2 regions of the Edaphobacter paludis genome follow, and region 2 is predicted to be linked to the other one. Evidence: riboswitches for the same ligand, from Rfam matches in the RefSeq annotation. Region 2 holds a riboswitch; the other holds the start of a gene.
The links. Region 2 has a riboswitch for cobalamin ahead of P4G45_RS00665 (ribonucleoside-diphosphate reductase subunit alpha). Riboswitches for the same ligand answer to the same signal wherever they lie in the genome.

Region 1: another riboswitch for cobalamin. It lies ahead of P4G45_RS11925 (TonB-dependent receptor); the one in region 2 lies ahead of P4G45_RS00665 (ribonucleoside-diphosphate reductase subunit alpha).

What each region holds. Positions count from the first base shown of each region.
Region 1 covers NZ_CP121194.1:2,868,186-2,871,602, forward strand. The annotation lists gene P4G45_RS11925 (TonB-dependent receptor) at 1-1,176, opposite strand, end outside; cobalamin riboswitch at 1,212-1,422, opposite strand; gene P4G45_RS11930 (quinone oxidoreductase) at 1,613-2,578, opposite strand; gene P4G45_RS11935 (hypothetical protein) at 2,714-3,250, shown strand; gene P4G45_RS11940 (glycosyltransferase family 2 protein) at 3,259-3,417, opposite strand, start outside.
Region 2 covers NZ_CP121194.1:169,159-172,575, reverse strand. The annotation lists gene P4G45_RS00665 (ribonucleoside-diphosphate reductase subunit alpha) at 1-1,952, opposite strand, end outside; cobalamin riboswitch at 2,052-2,254, opposite strand; gene P4G45_RS00660 (hypothetical protein) at 2,741-3,417, shown strand, end outside.

The DNA.
Region 1 (3,417 bases), 1.3 Mb from region 2:
GTCGTAGGTGATGGGCTGACCGACGTTAGTGAACTGGTGCTCCTGCTCGCGCTTGCGGGCGATGCCGTAGCGAACGAGGTTGTGCCATTTGCTTTGGAGGGCGCGGTTTTCGAGGGTGAGGCCGGAGTAGATGTCCTGGTCTCCCTGCTTGCCATCGCTGGAGATGCCGTAAAAGTCATGCGCGCTGGGCAGGCCACTGGCCGAGACGGCGTTGCGCAACGTGAGGCGGGCCTGCGTGTTCGCCGTAATGTTATAGCCAAGGTTAGCGACCGAGGTGGCGGAGTGATACTTGTCGCGAGGCAGCGCGTTGGAGCTGTCGAAGCGCGAGAAGGCTCCGTAATAGTCGAGGCGGTTCCATGCACCGCTGAGAGCGGCTTCGTTGCGATAGGTGTAGAAGTTGCCTGCGTCGCCGGAGTAGTTGAGCACAGGGTGAAGAGAGTTACCGCGCGGCGTCTTGAGGCTGACAACAGAGGCTCCGGCATCGGAGCCGTAGAGCACACTGTTCGGACCGCGATAGAACTCAAGCCCGGAGAGACCCGTGCTGGAGACATTGCCAAAGTCGAAGACGCCGCCAACATCTTCTGCGGGGATGCCGTCGATGAGGACCTTATTTGCGGTGGAATTTCCGCCTCGGACGAAGAGCGAGGTAGCTCCGCCGTACTGGCCGGTCTGAACAGCGGCGACGCCAGGAGACTGGCGTAGGTCATCGACGATGCCAACCTGAGTGGCGAGGTCGGAGGCCGGGATAAGTGTGATCGGCGAGCTTACCTGCTGGATGGGCGTCGGAATTCCCGTCGCCGTGACCGTGACCGAGGTGGTGACGGAGGCGACTTCAAGCGTGACGTCGCGGGTGACGACGTCGGTGCGGCCGCCATAGAAGTCCTGGCCGATGTTGGGCGTGAAGGTGGCCGCAGAGGTCAGCAGGAGGAACCGCCCGGGAGCAGTGCTGCGGATCTCGAACGATCCGTCCGGCCCGGTAAGCGATACGGCGATGGCGCTCTTGCCCTGAATAAGTTGGACGCGGGCTCCTGCTACGGCTGCGCCGAGTGGGTCGGTGACGGTGCCGCGAACGATGACGGCACGACTGGATGGAACAGCGAGCAGAAGGATGGCGGCGAGTGCGGCGAGCGCACGCAGAGATGACGCGACCGCTGAGCGGTGCAAGGGTGCAGGCATGAGTGAAGCTCCTCCATTCCCCCCTCGGGAATGTGGTTGATGTACGCAGACGGAACCGGTCTCCTGACTGACGCGATGCATGATAGCCGTGGTGCTGACCGCGTCCCTTCCCAATGCGCTGGCATCAGTGGGAGCGGCTGGCTGACATTCACGCAGCGGTGCAGCGGCTGCGTGCGCGAATCACAGTTGCGGGGCAGTGGCGGAGTTTCACCGCGCTTCCCGAGCATTCCGAATCGGGACAAAGGGTTGAGTGGGACGGACAGCGCTACGATGCCATGCCGCAGGGAAAGAGGGTGAGATTCAAGTTTGAGCCAAGCTTTAGGGGAAGTCAAAGAAGACGGGATACGACGGCGGATTACGCGGATAGACGCGGATAAAAGCTATTTAAAAGAATGTCTTAATCCGCGTTATCCGTGTAATCCGTGGTCGGTTTTTGTTATGGGATGAGGAGCAGCTTGCCCGTAGTGATGCGGGATTCGAGGTCGCGGTGGGCGTGAGCGGCGTCCGTCAGGGGATAGGTGTGTTCGAGGCGGAGCTTGAGTGTGCCGTCGGCGATGGAGTTGAGGACTGCAGTGGCGCGGAGTTCGAGGTCCTGCCGGGTGGCGATGTAATCCTTGAGCGTGGGCCGGGTGATGTAGAGCGAGCCGAGGGCGGAGAGCTTAATTAGGTCGAAGGGTGGAACCGCGCCGCTGGAGCCGCCGAAGAGCACGAGCGTACCGCGAGGCCGGAGGACTTCGAGCGACTTGTCGAAGGTAGATTTACCCACCGAATCATAGACAGCGTTGAGACCCTTGGGGGCTTGCTTTTTGATCTTCGCGGCGAAGTCTTCCTGGGTATAGAGAATCACTTCGTCGGCCCCGGCAGCGCGTGAGAGGGCAGCTTTCTCTTCGCTGGAGACGGTGGTGAACACGCGGGCACCGAGGGACTTTGCCATCTGGGTGAGAAGCAGTCCTACGCCTCCGGCGCCCGCGTGGATGAGGACTTCGTCGCCGCGGCGAATGGGGTAGGTGGAGTGGGCGAGGTAGTGGGCGGTCATGCCCTGCAGCATGGCTCCTGCGGCCTGCTGGAAGGTAACCGCTTCAGGGATTTGGACGAGGCGATCGGCGGGAGCTACCGCCAGTTGCGCGTAGGTTCCGGGAACGCCGCACCAGGCCACGCGGTCACCCGCCTTTACCATGGTGACGTTATCTCCAGTCGCGACGACAGTTCCGGCTGCCTCCTGGCCGAGAGTGTAGGGAAGTTTCGCGGGATATCGGCCCTCGCGAAAGTAGACGTCGATGAAATTGACGCCGGAGGCTTCGAGTCGAACGAGGGCTTCGCCGGGACCGGGGGTTGGAGTAGGTAGATCGCGGAGGGTGAGAACTTCGGGACCGCCGGTGGCGAGGATCTGGATGGCTTGCATTCTGAATTGGATGCGCCGCGCGGGCCAACGATCATTGCAGTCTTTGTGACTGGAAGAGCTTCCAGACTTTCTGAAATTCCTGTTCTGGATTTACGCTTACCGCATAATGGATAGGTCACTTTTTGAGGTGCACGGATGCGGTATGGGCTGGGTCGTTGGCAAGCAAAGGGGCGGTGGGCCGGATTGCTCGGCGCGGGGTTGGCAGTAGCTATCCTGGGTTGTCATGAGAAGAAGCAGGATTTGTCCATCGCCGGAGTAGCCCCGGAAGCATCTGCATTGCTGGCGGACAAGGGAGCGGCGGCAATCGCGACGGTCTGTACTCGGCAATCGTATGCAACGGCAAAGGTGGGGCTGATTGCAGGCGAGACGGGACTACAGGAAGACGTGTTCGAGATGCGCGATCCAGTGTCGTTTACGATCGTACCTTACCGTCTGCGGGCAACGGTGAGGCTGGAGGCGTTACTTCGGCAAGGAGCGGGGGCAGCCGGGCGTCCCAAGGATCAAACCCAATGTATGCAGGACTTTGCCGATCACTTGAAGACACTAAGCGATCCGTTGGTCGAGGCAGCCAGGAGCCAGAAGGCAGTCGACGCGCTGGCCTTCCACGACGCCGAAAAAGAGGCCCAGCAGGAGATCGAGACACAGGAGCGGATGGAAAAGAGCTCTCGATAACAGTCTTATTACTGGAGCAGGCTCTCTTCAGAGCGCAGACGAATGACGCGGTCCACCGCATAAGGGGCGCGGTGGGCGGCGGTGAAGAAGTGGCGCACCTGTAGCTCTCCAAGCAGGCCGATCCCCATCATCTGAATTCCCGCGAGAATGAGGATACCGGCGATGAC
Region 2 (3,417 bases):
AACTCGCCCGAGAGCGTCTCACGCTTGAAGATGTTGGAGATCTGCGGTTCGATGCACTCGTAGCATCCAACAATGGAAGCAATCGTCGCCGTAGGCGCAATGGCAATCAGCAGCGAGTTGCGCAGCCCAACTGTCTTCATCCGCTCGCGCAACAGCTCCCACCGCTCTTTCTCCGCCGGCATGACGTCCCATAACTCAAATTGGAACTTGCCCTTCGCCGCCCGCGTCTCATGGAATGCGGCGTGAGGCCCATGCTGCTCTGCCAGATCGCACGAGGCGCTCAGCGCATGAAAATAAATCTCCTCCTGAATCTTCGCCGAGAGCATCCGCGCCTCCGGCGAATCGAAGGGAATGCGCAGTTGAAAGAACACATCCTGCAACCCCATCACGCCAAGCCCCACTGGCCTCCAGCGGCTATTCGCCACGGCGGCCTGTGTCACGGGATAGTAGTTGATGTCGATGACGCGATCGAGCATCGGCACTGCATGGCGCACTGTCGCCGCGAGCTTCTCAAAATCGAACGCACCATCAGTCAGATGACGCGCAAGATTCACCGAGCCAAGATTGCACACCGCCGTCTCCTCTGAAGATGTCACCTCCGTAATCTCCGTGCAGAGATTCGAGAGATGAACGACATTACCCGCGGCACCCGTCTGGTTGCACTTGATGTTGCAGGCATCCTTGAAGACCATCCATCCATTGCCGGTCTCGGCCAGCGTACGCATCATGCGCGCGTAGAGATCGCGGGCCTTCACCTGCCGCCGATAAAGCTGTTTTTCCTCAGCTTCCACATAGGCTTTGTCGAACTCTTCGCCATAGAGGTCCATCAGATGTGGAACATCCTTCGGATCGAACAGCGACCACATGCCGTCCTCATCAGAGCGGCGCATGAACAGGTCCGGAATCCAGTTCGCGAGATTCAGGTTGTACGTCCGCCGCGCGGCATCGCCAGTGTTGTCGCGCATCTCCAGAAACGATTCGACGTCCGCATGCCACGGCTCCAGATATACGCAGCACGCGCCCTTGCGCTTGCCGCCCTGATTCACCGCAGCCACCGAAGAATCCAGTGTCCGCAGCCACGGCACAATGCCGTTCGAGATGCCGTTCGTCGCTCGAATCAGCGAGCCCTCCGCGCGCACGCGATGAAATGCAAGTCCGATGCCGCCCGAGAACTTCGACAGCAGTGCGACCTGCTTATACGTGTCATAGATCGCGTCCAGCGAGTCTGCCGGCGAATCCAGCAGATAGCAGGACGACATCTGCGAGTGCTTCGTCCCACTGTTGAACAGGGTCGGTGAGCTCGGCATATAGTCATGCGAAGCCAGCAGCTTGTAGAACTCAATCGCCTCGTTCACCCGCACTGAGAGTCCCGCTGAAACCCGCATGAAGAAATGCTGCGGCGTCTCAATCACCTGCCGTGTGATCGGATGCCGTAGCAGGTAGCGGTCATACACCGTTCGCAGTCCAAAGTATTCGAAGCGGTCCGAAAAGCGATCATCAATAGCGCTGTTCAACTTCCGCACATTAGCGCCCACAAACTCCGCCGCGTCCTTCGAGATCACACCCTCGCGATGGCCCACCTCAATGGACTGCGAGAACGAATAAATATTCTGCCCGCTCACTTCCTTCGAGATGGTCACCAGCAAGAGCCGCGCAGCCAGCTTCGAGTACTCCGGCTCCTCGGCAATCAGTGCCGCCGCAGTCTGAATCGAAATGGAATCGAGCTCACGCGTCGAAGCCCCATCGAACAATCCGCCGATGGTTTTACTTGCCACCCGTATCGGATCGACATGCGGAAGTCCATGGCAGCACCGCTCCACCGCCCGGACAATCTTATTGACGTCCACCGGCTCCAACGCGCCACTGCGCTTGCGGACCTGCATCTGAGGAACAACATCAGCAGCAGGAAATTGAGGATCGAGGTCGGAGAGCGTCGTCTGTAGAGTAGCCATGGGGAGGGTCCTTTCGCTCCGGGAAGACACAGATGGAAGGACCGCCGAGACAAACGCCGATCACCCCATCCTCCCCTCGGAGGTGCGTGAAATTTGCGCCATATCGGCACATCTCGCGGCAGGTCTTCGGACTTGCAGGCCGCCTACTGATCCCAGCTTCCCAGCCTGTCATTGAAGACCAGACCAGTGCTTTTTTACGGGATGTTCGTTCCTGCTTACCGCTGCGGGGCAGTTCCGGATTCTCACCGGATTCCCTATTAAACCCAATCTTGCAATTGGGTACCGTGAAGTAAAGCGACTATATCAAGCGCTATATTTCACGTCAACCGCGATATGTAGGGGTTGCTGTGTAAATCCAAATTCCTCTTGCTAATCGGCTCCCATTCGGCCTTATAACTCTGCTAACGACGCCTGCGTTTGGAATTTACTACGAAAGCCCGGCATGTGTCGGATAACGTATCAGTTGAACCGTCACTCGAGAATAAGACACCTTCCCACAAACCGACTTGTGAGGACTTATCCTCGCCCGCTGTAGCCGCGTCCTTCATCGTAGTCTGTGGCTCTCTAGCACCGTCTGTTTGACTGGCGTAAGATTTGCAGAGTCGTCAAGCTCGCCTCGGAGAAATCGTCTGAAACAAACTCCATCCGCTGACTACCCTGAGACAACCAACACAAAGCAGACTGCATGGCCGACGTGGAGTTTCCAGCAGCGAGTACTGTTTCGCTTTGCATTCTGTCTGCTTGTGCTGACATCCCTTTTTGAAAGTCATGGGGTACTGTTTGGAGCTGTGCCTGTTGTTGGGCGCTCCGCTGGCGAATGGCTGCGCACGCCCATCGATGACCTGACCATCTGGTTAGGTGTGCATCTTTTCCACCTGACCGGGCGAGCAGCAACAGTACACGATGCAACTGGCGATAGAGCATTGGCGTGGGTTGCAATGCTGTTGATCCTGCTTACGAGCGCAATTGCTGCGGCCGCGTGGAGCGTTTTTGATCGAAAGCGAGTACAGTATGCGGACCTTCTGTTGTGGTTTCGGCTGGGGTTAAGCGTGACGCTGGGATTAGCACTGCTGCCCTACGCCTTCATCAAGATATTTCCATTGCAGTTCCCTTCGCCTCCACTGGCGTTGCTGAATGAACCGGTCGGGAATGCTTCGCCGACCCTCCTCTTCTGGAGTCTGTATGGTCTGCACCCGGCCTTTGAAATGTTGCTGGGCTGGGTGGAAGTGCTGACGGCCGTGTTGCTGCTGTTCCGGCGCACTGCCTTTCCCGGCGCCCTGCTTGCGCTGGGTGTAACGGCAAACATCGCGCTGCTGGACACAGTCTTTGATGTACCTGTGAAGCTCTGGTCTTTCACGCTGGTCGTGATGTCTCTTGTGCTGTTAATCCCCGAGGCGAAGTGGCTTGGCTCGTTCTTCTTCAGCCGCGATGCCGTGCCGCAACGACCACAGTGGGCTCCGCAACC